One region of the Ruegeria sp. BC2 genome, then DNA from elsewhere that is predicted to be linked to it. Evidence: riboswitches for the same ligand, from Rfam matches in the RefSeq annotation. Region 1 holds a riboswitch; each other region holds the start of a gene.
The links. Region 1 has a riboswitch for cobalamin ahead of ACR0CU_RS10540 (hypothetical protein). Riboswitches for the same ligand answer to the same signal wherever they lie in the genome.

Region 1 (5,474 bases):
GCGTGATGCCTATATCGGCGGTCGAGAGGTTGGCGCGGGCAAGCGCCTCGCCAACCTGGTCAGGTCCGGAAGGAAGCAGCCACAACGAGCCCCGCTTGGGTCGATGTCCAACCTCTCACTTGACGCCGCTCCGCGTATTCGGCCGGGTCAATCAAACCTCTGCATTTCGTCGTTGTTCCTGAAAACCGCGCTTGCGGGCGGGTCAGGCGATCAATCGCGGCCAAACGGCACTGCTGCGCCGGGCGAAGGCGCCGATATGACCGATTTCGGACAGTCCGAAATCCTTGGGCTCCAACAAGTGCCGACGGGCGGTCGGACCATAGAGCTCAGCCAGCCGCCAGACGGCGGGCGGTGGCACTGTCTGGTCATCCTCGAACGCAATGATATCCGCCGTGGCGTTCGCCCGGCTCCAATCCGCCTGGGGAAGCGTGTCACCAAGTTCGGGCAGATAGCTGGTGGGCGATGTACACCACTTGCGCCATTGCCAATAGACGCCCGCCGGCAAGTCGGCTCCGAATCCCAGAAGTTTCCCCGGCAGGTACCCCAGAAGACGCACCAGAGGTGGCACATGGCCATACCAGAACAAAGTCGCCAAGCCCTTGTAGGGCCACGGGTGATCGGCCACCGTCACCAAACCTGCGCACACACAGATCATCCGGTCGATCTGTTCGATTTCCGGTTGCAGCGGACCCAGCATTCCACCGACCGAATGCCCGATCACCCACAGTTTTGCCTGCGGGTAGCGACGGCGCATCTCGGCACGCGCTGCGGGCATGTCGATCAGCGCCCAGTCCGCCATCGTGGCCTTCGAGTCCTTCAGCCGCCCGATCAGCGAATGCTCGAAATCCCGGTAATCATATGTCAGGCAAGCCATACCGCGCTCGGCGGCCAGCCAGCGAGCAAAGTGCTGATAGTAGTCACGTGGCACTCCTGTTGCGCCGTTGAGCACAACAACGGTTTGCGGCTCGACCGCCGGAGTGTAAAGCCGCGCCGCCAGCTGGGTCTGGCCCGACGGAAACTGAAAGTCTTCCACGTCAACCGCGTGCTGCGAATCCAACATCTTTGCCTCCAAACACTCTGGACCGATCGGTCTAATACTTTGTGTCTGGACCAATTGGTCTAGGCCTGTCAATATTTGGCCTGCATGACCCAACGTCCACCAAACACCAAAGATCGCCTGATTGTGACTGCCGCCCAACTGTTCCAGCGCTCGGGCTATAACGGTGTCGGTCTGGCGGAATTGCTGGCCGAAGCGCAGGCCCCCAAGGGTTCGCTTTATCACCATTTTCCAAAGGGCAAGCCGGATTTGGCCCTGGCGGCGGCCAGTTGGGCTTCGGACGGGATGTTGAGCATGATTGCTGCGGCATTCAACGACGCCGCGGATTTTCGCGACGGGGTCATCACCCTGTGCCACAAGATCGCGAAGCTGTTCGACACCTCGGCCCAATGGGAGACCTGCCCCATCGCCGCCACCCTTTTCGAAAGTCCCGACAACCGCGCGTTTCGGGAACATGCCGACCGTCTGTATGAAAGCTGGATCGTCGAAGTTCGAAATCACGCCGCGCGGTTCGGAGTTTCCGACCCTGAAAATGCTGCGGACACCCTGTTCATCGTAATGCAGGGCGGCTGGCAATTGGCCCGTGCCCGCAGGGATTCGAATGTGCTGCGCAGACTGCCTGATCTGTTCCCTTGGGACTCACTCCGGCAACCGGGCTGAAACCGTCTTGACTCGATCCCGGATACACCGCTAGCGATGAGGGGATGGTTCCCGTGCCGTTTCGGTCCGGGATGAAAAGGGAACACGGTGCGGTCCAACCCGGAACTCCGGAGCGGACCAAGGCCGCGACTGCCCCCGCAACTGTAGGCGGAGAGCGATGCCGAAATACCACTGACCGCAAGGTTGGGAAGGTCGGCAAAGCAAAGACCCGCAAGTCAGGAGACCTGCCATCAAACGTGAAACCGAAACTCGGACGGGGTGTCCGGGCAGGGTCTGGCCTTGAAACCGGCGTCTGTCCAAATCCACCCCGCCCAGCGCGCGGAGGGCGCAACATGATTTGGAAGACCGACACCCATGAATTCGCGGCAACCATCTGCCAGCGCACCGGAAAGACCTGCCCGGCACTGGCGCGCATGGCACGGGCCATCGCGCAGGCAATGGCGACGGCGCAGGCCGCGACATCCCCCGACTTCCAAGTGGAAGGCAGCGGCGAACTGGCCCACTGCGAACATGGCTGCACGGCGCGGTTCGATGCACGTTCCGAACGGATCCGCGTGTATTGCGGAGCGGCCGCCGACACCCCGTCCGACTGTCTTGAAACCTATGCCGACATGCTGTTTGACGACCAGAGCGACGCCCTGCCCGCGCAGGTCATCAGTGATCGACCCTGTGCGATGCTGCAGGCTACGGCGATCATGCCCGTGGTCAGGGCCGAGCGCGAGTTCCGCGCAACCGCCTGAAGGTCAGGTCGCCAGAGCCTCGCGCGCCGGGGCGGCGGCCCAATCCATCTGAGCATCGGTTTCGACCGCGCAGGGGCGTACGGCCCGCAGGCGTTTCAGAGCCTGTTCCGGCTGCTCGCCGCATTCGATCATCAAGCGCAGAACAACCATGCCCGACCGTCCGCAACCGCCCCGGCAGTGGACCAGTACCCGCCCGCCGCCCGACAGCGCATGGCGGGCGGCGGCGCTGACTGCGGGCCAGCGGCCGGATATCTCGGTCGACGGCGCCGAGAAGTCTGCGACCGGCAGATGTGCCCACCGACAGGCGCGCCGATGGATGTCACAACCCAATTCGCCCGCACCCACGGCAACCAGTTCGGCAAGGGTTGTCATCGAAATCACCAGCCCCGGCGCCCAAGCTGAAATCAGGTCTAGGTCTCCCTCATAGTCGCCGCCACCGCCGGGAACCGAGGTCAGGGCCAGCGTACCGCCGCCCACCTGCAATGCATGAACCACAAGATTTGTCATCAGACGTTCCCCCCGAAACTGGCTGATTGAACTTGATCCGCGCAGTATGCCTCACACCGCGCGCTCGCCAAAGCGAAAAACCTGCACCGGCGCTGTGGACGTGGGGCACCGGGAACTCTACCCTGCATTGTCAGTACGAATCCGTCAGAGCAGACATGACCACACAGTCCAGCCCCGCCTATCAGGTTCTCGCCCGAAAATACCGCCCGGAAACCTTTGCCGACCTGGTCGGTCAGGATGCTATGGTGCGCACGCTGAAAAACGCGTTCGAGGCGGACCGGATCGCGCAGGCCTTCATCATGACCGGCATCCGCGGCACCGGCAAGACGACCACGGCCCGGATCATCGCCAAGGGCATGAACTGCATCGGCCCCGACGGCAATGGCGGCCCAACGACCGAACCCTGCGGCCAGTGCGAGCATTGCGTGGCCATCATGGAAGGCCGCCATGTGGACGTGCTGGAAATGGACGCCGCCAGCCGCACCGGCGTGAACGACATCCGCGAGATCATCGACAGCGTGCGCTATCGCGCGGCCAGCGCGCGGTACAAGATCTACATCATCGACGAAGTCCACATGCTGTCGACCAGCGCCTTCAACGCGCTGTTGAAAACGCTGGAGGAACCGCCCGAGCATGTGAAATTCATCTTCGCCACGACCGAGATCCGCAAGGTTCCGGTCACCGTGCTGTCGCGCTGCCAACGGTTCGACCTGCGCCGGATCGAGCCCGAAGTGATGATCGGCCTGCTGCGCAAGATCGCCACCGCCGAGGGCGCGGAAATCTCGGATGACGCGCTGGCACTGATCACCCGCGCCGCCGAAGGCTCGGCCCGGGATGCGACCTCGCTGCTGGATCAGGCAATCAGCCATGGTGCCGGCGAAACCACCGCCGACCAGGTGCGCGCGATGCTGGGACTGGCCGACCGGGGCCGCGTGCTGGACCTGATGGACATGATCCTGCGCGGCGATGCGGCCGGGGCCCTGACCGAACTGGGCGCGCAATATGCCGAGGGCGCCGACCCGCTGGCGGTGCTGCGCGATCTGGCCGAAATCACGCATTGGGTCTCGGTGGTGAAGATCACCCCCGACGCGGCCGAAGACCCCACCGTCTCGCCCGATGAACGCACCCGCGGCCAGCAGATGGCCGAGGCGCTGCCGATGCGGGCGCTGACCCGGATGTGGCAGATGCTGCTGAAGGCGCTCGAAGAAGTCTCGGCCGCCCCCAACGCCATGATGGCCGCGGAAATGGCGGTGATCCGCCTGACCCATGTGGCCGATCTGCCCAGCCCGGAAGAGTTGATCAAACGCCTTCAGGACAGCCCTCCGCCGCCCGTCGGCGGGCCGGGGGGCGGCGTTCCGGTTGCCGGAAACAGCGCCCCGCCCGTGACCGCGACGGCCTCGGCCCATGCGCCTGCCCCGCGTGGCGTGGGCGGTGCGCCGACGGCGGCGTTGGCCCAGGACCTGCAGACCGCGCTGGCGCGTTATCCAACGTTCGAGCATGTGGTCGAGCTGATCCGCGCCAACCGCGACGTGAAGCTGCTGGTCGAGGTCGAGAACAGCGTCCGCCTCGTCTCGTACCAGCCGGGCCGGATCGAATTCACACCCACCGAAAAGGCCCCTACCGACTTGGCCGCGCGGCTCGGGTCCGCGCTGCAGCGCTGGACCGGAAATCGCTGGGCGGTCTCAATCGTCTCGGACGGGGACGCGCCCACCATCGCCGAACTGCGCGACGCGGCCGAGCTGGCGCTGAAGGCCAAGGCCGAAGAACACCCTTTGGTTCAGGCGGTTCTGAGTCAGTTCCCCAAGGCCCGCATCACCCGGATTGAAACACCCGAGGACCGTGCGGCCAAGGTCGAAACCGAAGCCCTGCCCGAGGTCGAAGACGAATGGGACCCGTTCGAGGAAGACTGATCATCCGCGCAGAAGGCGCGCTGCCCTTGTGAAGGACGCAGACGGCCCGTATTTAGGCCGCAAATCGAATGACAGGAGACATACAAATGCTCAAAGGACTCGGCGGTCTGGGCGACATGGCCAAGATGATGAAATCCGCGCAGGAACTGCAGACCAAGATGGCGCAGATGCAGGAAGAGCTGAACACCATCATGGTCGTCGGCGAATCCGGCGCGGGCCTGGTCAAGGCCACGGCCTCGGCCAAGGGCGAACTGAAAGGTCTGGACATCGACCCCTCGATCTTCAACAGCGACGACAAGGAAGTGGTCGAGGACCTGATCCTGGCCGCCATCAAGGATGCGCAGACCAAGGCGGCCGAGCGGTCGCAGGAAGAAATGGCCAAGCTGACCGAAAGCATGGGTCTGCCGGCGGACATCAAGCTGCCGTTCTGATCTTCGCCCCTCAAACCCCCGCCGCCAAAGCCACGCAGGACAGGCCATGAGTTCGAACAGTGACATCGACGCCCTGATCGACTTGATGGCCAAGCTGCCGGGGCTGGGGCCGCGCTCGGCACGGCGGGCGGTGCTGCACCTGATCCGCAAACGCGCCCTGCTGCTGACG
Region 2 (5,474 bases), on a different contig from region 1:
CGAAAGAAAGCGACGCCATCGATGCCTCCGTCGCTGCCCCTAGAGAGCATCTGGCTGTTGCTTGGGCCACCGTTTCGACTGGTGACGTCAGAATTCGCCGCTGTTGCCAGAACACCGATGAATATGAGGGATGTCAAAAAACGCATGCGTATTCCTTTCTGTTTTCAGCCAGCGATGCTCACGCTTTTCCTGCCGGCAATCCCGCGGAGAGACGTGTTCACGGTAACCAGGTCAGGTCGGCGGTTGGCTTCTCGCCCTCCAGAATCAAATCGGCCACACCAAGTTGATGATAAAGACGACCACGAAGTAGGCCAGAACAACTTTCCAGTTCCATTGGTGTTTGTTTTCTTCGTTGATCACGCCGGCCGATTTCAGGGCCAGGTTGGTGATGATCAGGGCGACAACGGTAATCGCCGCATGTGCCAGGTCGAAATGCAAGCTGGAGCTCCTTTTTGCAGATTTGGGATTGATGAATGTGTGTCAGCAGTCACCTGACGGCAGCATCGCTACGTCCGAGTATCTTCCCTCAGATGTCGTGATCCGAGCACAAGCACCGGTCTCCTTGTTGAACCAGTACGAGGTCAGCCCTTCGCTTCGGATGAGTTCAAACCCGAGACTTTGAATGCCCATTTCAGCCTGACCCGCTCTTGCGCCTTCAAATGACGACAGATCGCTGGAACTGCCCACAATCGGTGCACTTGCTTCCACTGATCCGCCACTTTCGCCGCATCCTGCAAGCACAGAGACACTGACCGCGCCGATCGCCACTAGGGTCTTGGACTTCATCTGCTTTTCCCCGGTTGTTTTGGAAATGCGGTTCAGGGTTTCAGGTCGATCACCTACTCAATTCCAAAAATGACGTTGTAGTCGACGGCAGAGCTGCCGCGGTTGATGACCTCGACAACATGATCGCCGGATTGCCACAGCTGTCCGCGATACTCCTTGTCCGCAGACATCAATCCCAGCAATTCAGACCCATCGGGGTTGCGAATGACGTAGTCCAGGGATCCATCTCGCGGAGCAACGCGGACGTAAAGGAACTGTTCGTTCTTCGCGCCAAGAACGTATTGCTGCGATTCCCCTGGCGCGAGTTGGCCGACGAGCTCGGCGCCGGTGGATCCGGCATCGAATGTGACGCGCTGGCTACCTGTAGACCCGGAAGCGCCGTCCATGGCTCCGCCACCATCATCCATCGCCTCGACAACCGACATCTCGCCAATGCTTCCGTCCTTGTACGCAATGCAGCGCCAAAGTGTTCCGCCGGCGTCACGCAGCATGACGAGCGTGCCGGCTTCCGAGAACTGTGAGCTTTCGATCGTACCGGATTGACCGTCCGGTCCACCGACCTGTCGCAGATGGTCGATACACGCGTCGTCGGCGTCTGACATGGCCAGGGCGGCCGTTCCGCTGATCGCAAGTGCGGGTGTTAAAAGATTCCAAAAACTGCGTTTCATAAGCAGGTCCTCTGTCGGTCTATCGTAAATGTTGTGTTTCCGGTGAGCAGAAACCTCACTTCGCTTCCCGCAACTTTGCCAGAAATTCATCGCATGCCTGTGCGCTGCCGACGATCTCGTCCGTCGTTTCAATTCCTTGCAATGATGCCATCTCGGAGTTCACGCGATTGAGGATCTGATCTGCTTGCTCGGCGGTGATCAGGTTCTCGGCCTGAGCTCCCTTCAATGTGGTGCACACACCGGCGGACAAGCCTGTCGCAACGCCGACACCCATCGCGGCCCCGCCGCCCAAGGTCATCGCTCCAACCACACCGAGGATGAGCCCGATCACAAGCCCCAAGATCACTTTTCCCATGTTTTCCTCCTATTTTGCGGGAAAGAGTTCCGCCTTCATTCCTGGCGCAAACCACGTGCCCATCTGCATATCAAAACCAGTGCCAACAGGTTGAGCACCGGTGCAATCGCCGCGAGCCACGGTTTGGCCGACTCTGAGAAAAGGTCCAACGCAAGGACCCAAGGCAGACCCAGCGGCAAAAGGAATACGCCGGACAATGGGTCTCGTTCCTGTCCAAACCAGCCAAAAGTGCCCGTCACAAACGCAAACAACGCCAACAGGTAAAGGGTCGCGAACGCGATGATGGTTATTCTGCAGACCAAGCCGGACCTCAGCGTATCAAGCCAGTGCTGCGCAGCCGATTTCGGCTACGCATCAAACCGGTCACAACGCGCCTTCGTCGCCGAGGAACTCGATACCAGCTGTCGCGCCATCACTGTAGGCAATACAATTCCACGGAGCCCGATCCTCTCCAACCCCAACGGTAACTTGTGTTCCAGCCTCGCTGAACGCGGATGAGAGCACGACCACTTGCGAATTGTTTGTTGTTTTGGCCACGTCTCGCAGACACGCCTGTTGAGCGGGTGTCAGTTCGGCAGGTGCGCTTGACGTGCTGGTGTCGTCACAGGCCGCTAGCAGTACGAAACACGTCGCGCCTGAAATCATCATGACTTTGTTAATCACTTTCTTCTCCTTTTGGGTTTGTTGATACTTGTGGAATAGGTGGTCCTTTTTGCGTGCTCACGTCTATGCGGTCCCCGGTTTTGCCGCCAAAGACATGGCTGGCAGACAGATATTCTGCCGATCCCCGGGACCGAAAACAAAGCGTGCTGACGCAATGACGTCATGGGCAAAAACCGGTGCGAAGTTTCGAGGAAGGGTTCGTACGTTAAGACCGGGCACCGCGTCCTCCCAACGCTGATCTTTTTGAAATGCCTTCCGACCGCCAGCACTCACTCCAGCAGTCGGAAGGGCCCGACGAAACGGGCGACAGCGACAACAACGGAGGTAAAGCTAAAGTTGTGTCGAATTCGTATGTTTGAATCAATCACAGGATAAATCAATGATTTTTCCGCGCGTAAATTTTGTACGCTTGCCAACGATAGGCTTCTGCATTCAAAGAGAAAAGGCGAGGCCGCTCACGGAGGCTTGGCAGTCAGCCCGCTTGCACCGCCGTGTTTCGGGACCTTCCGGGCCATCTTAAGCCAGTTGGTCAGAACGACGTAATTCACCGCCCGGTCTGTCGCTCAGGTGGTGCCGAAGGGTCGCCGGGACACCTCCATTGTGCAGCCGCCCAGAACGTCGTTGACAGTGCAATCGGTTTCATGGATGAGATTGGCGCTGATGGTTCCCGATCGTTTCGGCGGTCGGGTAAAAGGGAATACGGTGCGGCGCCGTTCTGACGCCAACTCCGTGACTGCCCCCGCAACTGTAGGCGGTGTGCGACCCCCGGATGCCACTGGGCCGATAGGTCTGGGAAGGCGGGGCAAGCCATACACCGCGAGTCAGGAGACCTGCCATCATCAAACGCAACTCAACCCGGGCGGGGTGTCCCGGAAGGAGGCCAAGATGGCATTTTCGGCTTACGCCGCTGACATGACTGGTTCCCTTTCCGCCCCGCGATTTCGCGGAGGGCGAAATGAACCGACAATCAACACATCACATCACGGTTTGCCTATCTTGCCGACCCAAGAGCGCAGCCGTACGCCCCGGGCCTGACCTGATCGGACGATTGCGCGCCGCGCTGGCCGAAGACGACGGTTTGGCAGGTTTTGACGTTTCCGGTGCGGCCTGCATGGCCGGGTGCACCCGACCCTGTACCGTCGCCTATCACGCGCCGGGCAAGGCATCTTACCTGTTTGGCGGCCTGACGTCTGAAGAGACCGGGGCATTGGTGGAATTCGCCCGGCTGTACCAGCAGTTGCGCGATGGATGGTGCAGCTCGGTCGACCGCCCGGCCGGGCTTCGCCACGCGACGCTGGCCCGCATTCCAGCCGCGATGGCTGCGTCTTCGGAAAATGCGGATTGCGCCTCATGAGCGCGCCTTTGCTGTCGGTGGATACCGTCACCTGGGCGCCGCGAAAACGAGCGCCGTTGGTGCTGCACGAGACCAGTTTTGCGCTGATGCGCGGGCAGGTCATGGGGGTTGTGGGGCCCAACGGTGCCGGCAAGACAACCCTTCTGCGGATGATCTACGGCTATCACCGTCCGTCCTCGGGCGACATTCTGGTGGACGGCGGGTCCGTCAAAAGAATGGCCCCCAGGGCGCTGGCGCGTCAGGTTGCCGCCGTGCTGCAGGAGCAGCCCTCGGATTTCGCGCTGACCGTGCGCGACATCGTGGCGTTGGGGCGGGTGCCGCACCGGTTGGGCCTGTCCACGCCCGGCAGTCGTGACCACCAGATCATCGAATCCGCGCTGCACCGAATGGATCTGCAAGGGTTTGCCGACCGTGGGCTGGCCACTCTGTCCGGCGGCGAGCGTCAGCGTGTGATGGTCGCGCGCGCCCTTGCCCAGGAACCCCGGATTCTTGTGCTGGACGAGCCTACCAACCACCTGGACATCCGCAACCAGCTAGAGGTGTTGCGGCTGATCCGGGACCTCGACCTGACGATCGTCACCTCGCTGCACGATCTGAACCTGGCCGCCGATGTCTGCGACCGTGTTCTGATTCTGAAGAACGGTCGACCCTGCGGCTTTGGCCCAACCCAGACAGTGCTGAGTGACAGGCTGGTCTCTGACACGTTCGATGTCACCGCCCGGCAAGAGCAACTCAGCCTCAGTCACAAACCTCACCTGACCTATCAACTCCCCAATCCCCAACCAGAAGGAAGCTTGGAATGAAACCGACCACCCTAGTCCTGGGCTTGGCTTTGGCCGCCAATACCGCGATCGCGGAAACCACCGTGCAAAGTTGCAATCGAACCGTCACCTTTGACGAACCGCCCAAGGCGGCGATCTCGAACGACGTGAACCTGACGGAAATGATGCTGGTGCTGGGCCTGGCCGACCGAATGGTGGGATATACCGGCATTTCCGGCTGGAAGACGTTGGACGAGGACATGCGCGCCGGAGTGCAGCAACTGCCCGAGCTGTCGGCCAAGTATCCCAGCAAAGAGGTGCTGGTCGGCGCAGATGCCGATTTCTATTTCGCGGGCTGGAACTACGGGATGAAAGTGGGTGGCGAGGTGACGCCAGAGACGCTCGAACCTTTCGGGATCAAAACCTACGAACTGACTGAAAGCTGCATCCATATCGGCGACAAGCCCAAAGCCAGCATGAGCGACATGTACAACGATCTTCTGAACCTCGGTCGTATCTTCGGTGTCGAAGACAGGGCGCAAAAGCTGGTCCAGGGATATAAGGCCGAACTTGCTGAGATCACATTCAGCCTGAATCCTTCGGACGAACCGCTGCGTGTCTTTGTCTATGACAGCGGCGAGGATACGCCGTTCACTGCCGGCCGCTATGCCATGCCGACCGCTCTGATCGAGGCCGCAGGCGGCGTCAACATCATGGATGATTTCGAGAAAAGCTGGGCGACCGTCACCTGGGAGGAAGTCGTCGATCGCAACCCCGAAGTCATTGTGATCGTCAATTATGGCGACGTCGCCGCCGAGCAGAAGCGGGACTTCATGGTCAATAATCCTGCATTTGCAGATCTGGACGCGGTCAAGAACGATCGTTTC
Region 3 (5,474 bases), on a different contig from region 1:
GATTCTGCCGTTTTCTCCGCTGGCGGACGAGGCGCCGGCCCCGGACGCCGATCTCGTCTGGTTGCCCGGCGGGTACCCCGAACTGCACGCCGGAACCCTGGCTGCGGCAGACCGGTTCCTGACCGGCTTGCGCAATCATGCCGAAACGCGGCTCGTGCATGGCGAATGCGGCGGCTACATGGCCCTGGGCGAAGGGCTGATCGACAAGGATGGCACCCGCCACCGGATGGCCGGGCTGCTGGGTCTGGTCACCTCGTACGAGAAGCGCAAGTTCAACCTGGGCTATCGCCGGGCCGAGTTGCTGGCCGACATGCCCGGGTTCTCGGCCGGGACCGCGCTGCGGGGGCACGAGTTCCACTATTCCTCGATCGTCGAGCAGCCCGACGTGCCCTTGGCACGGGTTTTTGACGCCGAAGGCGCCGAAGGTCCGCAGACCGGATCGCGCCGCGGGCATGTCACCGGTACGTTCTTCCATCTGATCGCAGAGGCCAGCGCATGAGCGGTTTCGTTTCCTTCATCGGGTCCGGTCCCGGCGACCCGGAATTGTTGACCCTCAAGGCCGTGGACCGGCTGCAAAAGGCCGACGCGGTACTGTTCGACGATCTCAGCAGCGGGCCGATCCTGAGCCATGCGCGCAAGGAGGCCGACCTTGTGGGCGTGGGCAAGCGCGCCGGGCGGCCCTCGCCCAAGCAGGACCATGTCAGCCGCCTGCTGGTCGAGTACGCCCAGACCGGCCAGCGGATCGTGCGGCTGAAATCGGGCGATGGCGGCCTGTTCGGACGGCTAGAGGAGGAGCTGGTGGCCCTGCGCGCTGCCAGGATCGCGTACGAGATCATTCCGGGTATCCCCTCGGCCATTGCGGCGGCTGCGGCTGCGGGCATCCCGCTGACCCGGCGCCTGACTGCGCGGCGGGTGCAATTCGTCACCGGCCACGATGTCAGCGGCAAGCTGCCCGAGGATCTGAACCTGCCCGCGCTGGCCGACCCGGGTGCGACGACGGTGGTGTTCATGGGCAAGCGCACCTTTCCCCTGCTGGCGCAGGCGCTGCACGCGCATGGGCTGCCGCTGGACACCCCAGCGCTGATGGCCGAGTCGGTCTCGACGCCTGAGCAATCGCTGCACCGGTCCACCGTCGGCGCCCTGGCCGAGCGCCTGGGCTCCGAGGTCGGCACTGCACCTGCGCTGATCCTTTATGGTCCGCTGGCGGAGTTCGACGATGATTGATCTGGTCTTGATCGGGATCGGCACCGGCAACCCGGACCACGTGACCTTTCAGGGCGCGCAGGCGATCCGCGCGGCCGATCTGATCCTGATCCCCCGCAAGGGCGCCAACAAGGCCGATCTGGCCGGCGTGCGCGAGGAAATCATCCGCAAGGTCACTGACACACCGCCCCAAATCGCCTATTTCGACATTCCCGAACGCCGGTCGCAGGATGCTTATCTGCGCGGCGTGGATGAATGGCACGACGCGATCGCCCTGCGCTGGGAGGAGGCAATGGCCCGGCACCCCGAGGCGCGCACCGTCGCCCTGCTGATCTGGGGCGACCCGTCGCTCTACGACAGCTCGCTGCGAATCGCGGCGCGGCTGGACCCGCAGCCGAACACCAAGGTGATTCCCGGCATCACGGCGCTGCAGGCGCTGACGGCGGCCCATGCCATGCCGATCAACGAGATCGGCGCGCCTTATCTGGTGACCACCGGCCGGCGTATCCGCGACGAGGGCTGGCCCAGCGACGCCGATACGGTTGCGGTGATGCTGGATGGCGAATGTTCGTTCCAGACGCTGGACATGGCCGATTTTGACATCTGGTGGGGGGCTTACGTGGGTATGCCCGAGCAGATCCTGATCAAAGGTCCGCTGGCCGATGTGGCCGATGAGATCCTGCGCACCCGCACCGAGGCCCGCGCCTGGCACGGGTGGATCATGGATATCTATGTTCTGAAAAAGCGCGGGAATTGACGCGAAAGGTCGCAAATGGCGATTGCGCCACAGCGGCATTCACGTCTAAATGGACGGGTCTGGTCCTGCCGGAGACATCCGGATGCTAAGAGGGAATTTGGTGCGGCCTGCGCGCAGGTCAAATCCAAAGCCGCCCCCGCGACTGTAAGCGGTGAGCCCTGTTCAACCAGCCACTCCCGATCCGTTCGGGGGGAAGGCGAACAAAGGCGCTGACCCGCAAGCCAGGAGACCTGCCAGGCGCACAATGAAACACCGGCCGTCGGGTGCGGCGGCACAGGAGGACAGAAAATGACGACACAAACGCAAACCGCATCAACGGCACGCGCTGGCATTCTTTCGGCAGTGTTCGCGGCGGCCCTGGGCCTGGGGATCATCACCCTAGCCGGTCACGTTCAGGCATCGGCGCTGCATGACGCCGCCCATGACGTGCGCCACGCAACCGGCTTCCCCTGCCACTAAACCAATGTTCAGTCGCATTCTGACCAGCGCGTTGTTCGCTGGTGCTGCAGCCGGGTTGATCGTCGCCCTGCTGCAGTTGGTATTCGTGCAACCCGTGTTGCTGCATGCTGAACTCTATGAATCCGGAGAGCTGGTGCATTTCGGAGCCGAAGCCGTCTCGGCCCATCCCGAACTGCCGGGCATGTTCTCGGACCTGACCCGCGACGGGTTGAGCGTGGTGTTCACCATGCTGACCTATACCGGCTATGCGCTGGTTCTGGTCGCCCTGATGTCGCTGGCCGAGGCGCAAGGCCACCCGGTTGACGGGCGCACGGGCGTGCTATGGGGGCTTGCCGGTTTCATCGCCTTTCACCTGGCGCCGGGCTTCACCCTGGCCCCCGAGGTTCCGGGTGTTGCCGCAGCCGATGTGTTCGCGCGGCAGATCTGGTGGTGGGCAACCGTCGCGGCTGCTGGTGTGGCCATGTGGCTGATCGCCTTTGGTGGCAACATCGTCAGCTATCTGGTTGCGGCCGTGCTGTTGATGGCCCCGCACCTGATCGGCGCGCCGGAACCCGACGTGTTCACCGGGCCGGTTCCGACCGAGATCGGGGCCCTGTTCGCAGCACGCGCCTTTGGCGTCGGCCTTGTGGCCTGGGTGCTGCTGGGTTCGTTTGCCGGGTATTTCTGGCAAAGCGAGGGCAAGCGCGTCGAAGCCGCGGCCTGATCCCCGAAATCCCACGACCCGCCGGCGCCCAACCGGCGGGTCATTTGCTTTTCAAGGAAACATGATGACACGCTCGCTTGCTCTTTTCGCGATCGGTCTGGTCTTTGGTGGGGGTGCCGGGTTCGTGCTGGCCGCGGCCAACGGCGTCACCTTCGATGGCCACGACCATTCCGACCCCGCCCAACATGGCGGCCATCACGCCGAGGCCATGGCCCATGACCACAGCGCCGCCATCAACCTGCCCGCCGGACCGGACGCGCCGGGGCTGGAGATCGCCGTCTCCCCCGACCCGATGGCGGGTTGGAACCTGCATGTGATGCCAAAAAACTTCCGCTTCTCGCCGGAGAACGCCTCGCTGGACAACAAGCCCGGCGAAGGCCATGCGCATGTCTATGTAAACGGCGTCAAGCTGGCCCGGCTTTATGGCAACTGGATGCACATTTCGGACCTGCCCAAGGGCGACACTACCATCGAGGTCTCGCTGAACGCCAACAGCCACAGCCCGCTGGCCGTGGATGGGGTGCCGGTCAGCGCCTCGGTCACGGTTCAGGTGGACTGAAACGCGGGGATCCGCGCCCGCAGACACAAGCGAAGCCGCCCGCACGGCCGGGCGTCTTCGATCCAGCCATTCGGGCTGTTCAGAATGGTCCGGCAGGTCGCCGCAATGTCATCGGCATCGGCAACCGGATCGATCCCCGAAAACACGTAGGACGCCAGGCTTTCCCCCTGCATCGCCACCACGGTCGGCTCATTGCAACCGCTGAAACAGGCGTGCTCGGCGATCTCGACCTGCCCGTCCACGCCCGCAGCGCGCAGGGCGTCCGATACGGCCTGACGCTCGGCCGGCAAGTCGCGCTCGCCCGCGCAGCTGCTGCAGATCAAAACACGCATGCCACTCGCCTGCCTTTTCCGTTTCACACTGTCGCTTGTGCGGGTTTCGCACCCCCGGCGCAAGCCCGCCGCCCACGATATTGTGACTGTACGCACCCGGGAATTCGGGAAGACTTGGGCCAACCACGACCTGGAGAGCCCGTGATGAAACGTCTTATGTTTTTCCTCGGCCTGCTGGCGCTGCCCGCGCTTGCTGCCGATATCGAACCACGGCCGGGTTGGGCCGTCCACCCGACGACCAAGACCCATGACGCGCTGGTGGCCGACACGATCGCAGCGGTCAAGGCAAACGGTCTGATCGTGGTAACGCAGGCCGGGCCCACCAAGGCCGCCGCCGCGCGCGGCATCACCATTCCGGGCAATCGGGTGATCGGCGTCTTCAACAACGACTATGCGGTGCGGGTTCTGGAACAATCGGTGCCCGCGATGATCGAGGCGCCGATCCGCCTGTACGTCACGGAAAACGAGGACGGGACCGCGACGCTGTCCTACAAAACGCCCACTTTGGTCTTTGCCCCCTACAACGGTGGCTCCGACGCCTTGCCCGCGATTGCCGCAGAGTTGGACGCCAAATTCGCCGCCATCGCCCAGATGGCTGTCAAATAGTCACACTGACGTGATGCGGCTTGCACCGGCCCGGAACCTCCGCAATCTGCTGCGCAACGGAACTTACGGAGCTTGTTCGATGCAGGACCTGTCCCCCCGCGCTGCGGACCTTCTGGCGCAACGGCTGTACGAGGCCGGGTGCCGCCACGCATTCGGCATGCCCGGGGGCGAGGTGTTGACCCTGGTCGATGCGCTGGAACAGGCCGGGATCACCTTTCACCTGACCAAGCACGAAAACTCGGCCGGTTTCATGGCCGAGGCGGTGCACCACCGCGACGGCGCGCCGGCGGTTCTGGTGGCGACTCTGGGTCCTGGGGCCATGAACGGCATCAATGTCGTGGCCAACGCGCTGCAGGACCGGGTGCCGATGATCGTGCTGACTGGCTGCGTCGATGCCGACGAGGCGCTGACTTACACCCATCAGGTCATGGATCATGCGCAGGTCTATCGCTCGATCACCAAGGGTACGTTCACCCTGACGGCCAAGGGCGCCGACATCATCGCCGACAAGGCCGTGTCGCTGGCCACGCAGCCACGCCCCGGGCCGGTGCATATCGACGTGCCGATCTCGGTCGCCGATACACGGGTGTCGGTCGCCAAGCGCCGACGGCTGACCCGGGCCGCCCGCGTCGCGCCCGAGGGCACATGCCTGGAGAAGGCCCGCCGATGGGTCGCCGAGGCCGAGCGTCCGCTGGCGATCATCGGGCTGGACGTGCTGTATGACGACTCGCGCAGCGTGGTGCGGGCGTTTCTGGAACATTTCGGCATCCCGTTCGTCACGACCTACAAGGCCAAGGGCGTGGTGCCCGAGGATCACCCGCTGTGCCTGGGGGGCGCGGGGCTGTCGCCCTTGGC
Region 4 (5,474 bases), on a different contig from region 1:
ATATCGGCCTGCAACCGGTCGCGCCGTTTGGGGTCCAGCCCGTCGGCGTTCGAGAACTCGTCCAACAGCGATTCCAGCCGCACCATGCGGTCGGGCGTGCTGCTTTGCTTCATCGGCGGAGGAATGTGGCCCAGCGTAACGGCCCCGATCCGGCGCTTGGCCTGCGCGGCCTCGCCCGGGTCGTTCACGATGAACGGATAGATCACCGGCAGGTCGCCGATCAGCGCCTCGGGCCAGCACTCGGCCGACAGAGCCACGGATTTGCCCGGCAGCCATTCCAGCGTGCCGTGGGCGCCAATATGGACCAGCGCATCGGCGCCCAACCCGTGCCGCAGCCACAGGTAGAAGGCTACGTAGCCGTGCCGGGGCGTGCGCGACAGGTCGTGGTATTCGTCGTCGCGCAGTTCCGGAGTGCCGCGTTCGGGCTGTAACGCCACCAGCGCCTTGCCGCGCCGAAGCGCGGTGAAGTGGAAGGCCCCATCGGCGCAGGCCGGGTCGTCCTCGGGTGCGCCCCAGACGGTTTCCAGATCGGCGCGCAACGCCTCGGGCAGTTGCGCCAGCGCCGCGCGGTAGGCCGAGACCGGCCAGGAAATCCGGGCGTCCAGCAGGGTATCGGCAATCGGTTCGGCGGGGGCGGTGTCATAGCCGGCGCCCTGCAGGTCGGACAGGATCGCCTCGGCCGAGGCCAGCGCGTCCAGCCCCACCGCATGGGCCATCTGCCAGTCTTTGCCCGGATAGGTGGACAAGACCAGCGCGAGGACCTGTTGCGCCTTTGGCTTCTCGGCCAGGTCCACCCAGGCCATCGCCCGGTCGACGATGGCGGTGATCCGGTCGGGCTCGGGCCGGTGGGCGAAACGGGAATATTCCAGATGCGGGTCGCGCTTGCCCGGCTCCTTGAACGAGGCGACACCGGCTGTGATACGCCCGTCCACCTCGGGCAGGACCACATGCATGGCCAGATCGGCGGGCGACAGGCCGCGTTCGGCCTCGGCCCAGGCCTTGCGGCGCGAAGTGGCCAGCGCGACCTGAAATACCGGCACGCCCGCCACGTCCAAGGGCGATGTGCCCGACGCACCCTTGCCCGAAAACGAGGTGGCATTGATGATCGCCGAGGGCGTCATCTCGGGGATAATCTCGGCCAGCCATTCCGCCGCCGCAGGCGCCTTGAGCGAGGGCGCGAACAGCCCTACCGCCTGATGACCCCGCGCGCGGATTTCTCGGATCAGGGCCGCGACCGGCGCGGTATCGGCCGCGGTCAGGTAGGCGCGGTAGAACGTCACGATGATGCGCCGGCCTTCGCCCGCGAATGCGTCCTCGGGCGCAATCACGCCGCGATCCGGGCACCACGCGCCGCAGTCGGGCAGAGTCTTGGCCCCCATCACCGGCCCGGCATAGAGTCCCGCCGCCAGCGCCATCTGCGCCAGCGCCGCCTGCGCGGCCACCTCGCCGCCGGTGTCGCACAGATGCGCCAGCCGCCGCAGGGTCGAGACCGGCAGGGTGGAATAGTCGTCCAGCCGCGTATCCTCGCGCCCGTCGGCGGGCAGCACCGCCAGCGCGATGCCCTTGGCCTGCGCCAGCGCCAGCACCTGCTGCAACCCGTAGGACCAATAGGGCACTCCGCCGATCAGCCGGATCAGGATGCCCTTGGCGCCCTCCAGCGTCTGCTCAACATAGGTATCGACCGACAATGGGTGCTTCAGCGCCGTCAGGTTGGCCAGCCGCAACGAGGGCATCCGCCCCTCGGGCCCGCCGCCGCGATGCCAGCCGGCCGCGAAAGCCCCCAGGTCGCTGTCCGAAAAGGACAGCACCACCAGATCCGCCGGGCTCTGGCCCAGATCGGTCGGGGTCTCGGTTTCTTCGAGCCCGTGGCTTTCGCGGAAGACGACGTGCATCGGTGCTTACTCGGCGGCCTCGGTGACGCCCGTCAGGATGCCGCGGATAGCGTCGGCGTCGATGTCGTCATGCTCGGCGATGACCACAAGGCGCGAGCGGCGCTCTTCCTCGGGTTTCCACGGGCGGTCATACTGGTGCCGCACCCGCGCGCCGACCGCCTGGACCAGCAGGCGCATCGGCTTGCCCTGAACGGCGGCATAGCCCTTGACCCGCAGGATGTTCAGCTCGTTCGCCAGACGCTCGATATTGGCGACCAGCTGCGCCGGGTCGGTCTGTTCTGGCAGCTCGACCACAATGCTTTCGAAATCGTCATGTTCGTGGTCGTCATGGCCATCGTGATGCGAGGGGCGGGCGTCCATGTCGTCTTCGGCTGCGGCCTCCAGCCCCAGCACCACGCGCACGTCCACCGCACCCTCGGCCACTTCGACCACGGGCAGGGGGCGGGGCGCCTCGGCGGCGATGATCTCGCGCGCCTTGGCCACGCCTTCGGGGCCGGCCAGGTCAGGCTTGGTCAGCAGGATGATGTCGGCGCACGAGATCTGATCCTCGAACACCTCGGACAGGGGCGTTTCGTGGTCGATCGAGTCATCGGCCATGCGCTGGGCATCCACCGCCACGACATTCGGGGCGAAGCGGCCTGCGGCCACGGCCTCGGCATCGGCCAGAGCGATCACGCCGTCCACGGTGATCTTGGAGCGGATGTCGGGCCAGTCGAACGCCTTGAGCAGCGGTTTCGGCAGGGCCAGACCGCTGGTTTCGATCAGGATGTGATCGGGGCGCGGGTCGAGCGCCATCAGCGCCTCGATCGTGGGGATGAAGTCATCGGCCACGGTGCAGCAGATGCAGCCATTGGCCAATTCCATGATGTTTTCCGCCGGGCAGTCGGGGATCGCGCAGCTTTTCAGGATTTCGCCATCGACGCCCACGTCGCCGAATTCGTTGACCACCACGGCCAGCCGCTTGCCCTGCGGGTTTTGCATCAGATGGCGGATCAGCGTGGTCTTGCCCGAGCCGAGAAAGCCGGTGATGACGGTGACGGGAAGTTTTTCGAGGGTGCTCATGCTCAGGCTCCAATCGGGGGAATGCGGGCGGCGCAGTTCTTGCGGAAATGTTCAGGGCGGTCGCGCCATTTCACAAGGCCATCATCGGCGGCCAGATATTTGGTGGCGCCTTCGACGATGATCTCGACATGGTCGGATTCGTTCAGGTTCTCATAGACGAAGGTCCAGCGCGACGGCCCGCCGCGCAGAACGATCGAGCAGCCCTGATCGCAGTTCGACAGGCATTCGACCGGCTTCAGGGTGATGCCCGCGGGCAGGTCGGCGGCTGCCAGTGCCTTGTGCAGCAGCGTGCCGGGGCGCTGGGCGTCATCCTCGATGGGCAGCCCGCGTCGGCAAGTGGTGCAGACCAGCAGCTCGACTGGTGTGGTCTCGGTCACGTCTCTCATCCCCCCTCACTCGGTTGTCGGGGGACGGGGTATGCGCGGGCCACGTTGCGGACATGGGCCCGACACCGGAACACCCCGTCCGGTTTGTCTTCGGGCGTTGGCAGGTCTCCCGGCTTGCGGATGTCAGAGCGGCGCTCTGTCGGATGTCCCGCCTTCCCGGCCAGCGGCCAGTGGCATTTGGGCACCCTCTCCGGTCACGGTCGCGGGGGCGGCTGCGTTTGACGGAAAACCGCTGACGCATTCCCTTTTCATCTGCTTGCACAGACACCAACGCAAGCGACATGCGGCACGGGCAGGGGGGTTGTCAAGCGCGCGGGGCCAAGTGCCTCGCGTCGGATCGAAAAAGCGACTTGCCGGGATCAATCCGCGGCATCGCCGTCCAGCCGGTCGCGCAGCCAGGCCAGGAACAACTGGGCAGGGATGGACGGAGGCGCCGCGCTGACGCTGCGGATCAGATAATGCGACTGGGCAAAGGGAATCGCCGGCCCCGCAACCCGGATCGGCGCGCCCTGGGCGATGGCGTTGCGCGCGAACCGCTCCAGAACGGTGGCATAGCCAGCGCCGGCCATCACCAGTTGCAGCGCCGTGACGGTCGTATCCGCCGAATTACGCGCGGGGCGGTCGGGCAGGTCGGTGCCCGTGGCCTCGAAGTACCGCGCCCAGTTGTCCTCATACCCCAGAATGTGAATCAACGGGCCGTTTTGCAGGTCTGGCGCCGGGTCCTGCGCCCGGCAGACGGGCACCAGCCGTTCCGAGCACAGCTGTTCGGCCGCAACTCCGGGCCAGTCGCCATAGCCCAGCCGGATTTCCACGTCCACATCCGCAGGCGCGGCCGAGTCGTTCCAGATATGTGACACCAGCCGCACCGGGATCTCGGGGTGCTGGGCGCTGAACGCGGGCAGCTCGGCCGCGATCCAGTAGGTCATCGTCGATATCGCCGCCCGGATGGTCAGCGCCTGCCGCGAGGCGGGGCCGAACAAGCTGTTGGTGGACAGCGCAATATCCGACAGCGCCCGGCGCACGGTCAGCGCATAGGACTGGCCCAGCTCGGTCAGCGACAGGTGTCGGGCGTTGCGGGCAAAAAGCGGCTGCCCAAGGTCCGCCTCGAGCGAGCGGATATGCAGCGACACCGCCGTCTGGGTCAGGCCCAGTTCCTGCGCGGCGGTGGTGAAATTCAGATGGCGGGCGGCGGCTTCGAAGCTGCGCAGCCAGGCCGGATTGGGCAGGCGGTCCATTCAGCACCAAAATATTTTGCATTTAGATTGACTTATTATTCGTTTCTTTTGTCGATGGGCAACGGAAATACTCGTGCCAACGAAATTGCGCCTGCGGGAGGGCAGAACATGAAGGTCGGTTTCATCGGTTTGGGCAATGTGGGGGGCAAGCTGTCGGGGTCGCTGCTGCGCGACGGTATCGACCTGACGGTACACGACCTGAACCCCGATCTTGTGGCGGAGTTCGCCGCCAAGGGAGCAAAAGCCGGTGAAAGCCCGGCCCAGATGATGCGCGATTGCGATGCGGTCATCACCTGCCTGCCGTCGCCCGCTGCCTCGGACGCAGTGATGCAGCAGATGCTGCCCGAGGTTACCCACGGTAAGATCTGGATGGAGATGTCCACCACCGACGAGGCCGAGGTCAAACGCCTGGGGGCCATGGTGATCGAACGCGGCGGGGCGGCGGTGGACTGCCCGGTTTCGGGCGGGTGCCACCGGGCGGCCACGGGCAATATCTCGATCTTCGCGGGCTGCGACCGGGCCACGTTCGAGCGTATCCTGCCGTTCCTTACGACCATGGGCCGGCGCATTCTGCATACCGGCGATCTGGGCACGGCCTCGGTTCTGAAGGTGCTGACCAACTATCTGGCCACTGCCAACCTGATCACCTGCGCCGAGGCGCTGGTGACCGCCAAGGCCGCCGGGATGGACCTGAACACCACCTACGAGGCGATCAAGATTTCGTCCGGCACGTCCTTCGTGCATGAGACCGAAAGCCAGGTGATCCTGAACGGCTCGCGCGATATTTCCTTCACCATGGACCTGGTGAAAAAGGATATCGGCCTGTTCCAGGAGGTCGCCGACCGCGCCGGCGTGCCGTTGGAGATGAACCCGTTGATGATTAAGATCTTCGACGACGC

Region 2: it holds a riboswitch for cobalamin, as region 1 does, so the genes downstream of both, ACR0CU_RS15685 (DUF1636 family protein) here and ACR0CU_RS10540 (hypothetical protein) in region 1, are expected to answer to the same signal.
Region 3: it holds a riboswitch for cobalamin, as region 1 does, so the genes downstream of both, ACR0CU_RS08635 (CbtB domain-containing protein) here and ACR0CU_RS10540 (hypothetical protein) in region 1, are expected to answer to the same signal.
Region 4: it holds a riboswitch for cobalamin, as region 1 does, so the genes downstream of both, ACR0CU_RS08565 (DUF1636 family protein) here and ACR0CU_RS10540 (hypothetical protein) in region 1, are expected to answer to the same signal.

What each region holds. Positions count from the first base shown of each region.
Region 1 is NZ_JBQFUQ010000002.1:51,213-56,686, forward strand. It holds RNA gene ffs (signal recognition particle sRNA small type) at 23-121, shown strand; gene ACR0CU_RS10530 (alpha/beta hydrolase family protein) at 203-1,060, opposite strand; gene ACR0CU_RS10535 (TetR/AcrR family transcriptional regulator) at 1,145-1,717, shown strand; cobalamin riboswitch at 1,748-1,963, shown strand; gene ACR0CU_RS10540 (hypothetical protein) at 2,050-2,457, shown strand; gene ACR0CU_RS10545 (protein-tyrosine phosphatase family protein) at 2,461-2,964, opposite strand; gene ACR0CU_RS10550 (DNA polymerase III subunit gamma/tau) at 3,120-4,874, shown strand; gene ACR0CU_RS10555 (YbaB/EbfC family nucleoid-associated protein) at 4,961-5,305, shown strand; gene recR (recombination mediator RecR) at 5,352-5,474, shown strand, end outside.
Region 2 is NZ_JBQFUQ010000004.1:132,036-137,509, forward strand. It holds gene ACR0CU_RS15655 (protein-tyrosine phosphatase family protein) at 1-146, opposite strand, end outside; gene ACR0CU_RS15660 (hypothetical protein) at 265-438, opposite strand; gene ACR0CU_RS15665 (hypothetical protein) at 481-786, opposite strand; gene ACR0CU_RS15670 (hypothetical protein) at 840-1,454, opposite strand; gene ACR0CU_RS15675 (hypothetical protein) at 1,510-1,809, opposite strand; gene ACR0CU_RS15680 (hypothetical protein) at 2,173-2,472, opposite strand; cobalamin riboswitch at 3,117-3,324, shown strand; gene ACR0CU_RS15685 (DUF1636 family protein) at 3,428-3,826, shown strand; gene ACR0CU_RS15690 (ABC transporter ATP-binding protein) at 3,823-4,629, shown strand; gene ACR0CU_RS15695 (ABC transporter substrate-binding protein) at 4,626-5,474, shown strand, end outside.
Region 3 is NZ_JBQFUQ010000001.1:1,733,661-1,739,134, forward strand. It holds gene ACR0CU_RS08620 (cobyrinic acid a,c-diamide synthase CobB) at 1-499, shown strand, start outside; gene cobA (uroporphyrinogen-III C-methyltransferase) at 496-1,224, shown strand; gene cobF (precorrin-6A synthase (deacetylating)) at 1,217-1,960, shown strand; cobalamin riboswitch at 2,004-2,212, shown strand; gene ACR0CU_RS08635 (CbtB domain-containing protein) at 2,249-2,419, shown strand; gene ACR0CU_RS08640 (CbtA family protein) at 2,424-3,122, shown strand; gene ACR0CU_RS08645 (hypothetical protein) at 3,187-3,681, shown strand; gene ACR0CU_RS08650 (DUF1636 family protein) at 3,669-4,013, opposite strand; gene ACR0CU_RS08655 (DUF302 domain-containing protein) at 4,158-4,619, shown strand; gene ACR0CU_RS08660 (thiamine pyrophosphate-binding protein) at 4,699-5,474, shown strand, end outside.
Region 4 is NZ_JBQFUQ010000001.1:1,719,672-1,725,145, reverse strand. It holds gene cobN (cobaltochelatase subunit CobN) at 1-1,892, opposite strand, end outside; gene cobW (cobalamin biosynthesis protein CobW) at 1,899-2,954, opposite strand; gene ACR0CU_RS08565 (DUF1636 family protein) at 2,957-3,340, opposite strand; cobalamin riboswitch at 3,423-3,627, opposite strand; gene ACR0CU_RS08560 (LysR family transcriptional regulator) at 3,700-4,575, opposite strand; gene ACR0CU_RS08555 (NAD(P)-dependent oxidoreductase) at 4,684-5,474, shown strand, end outside.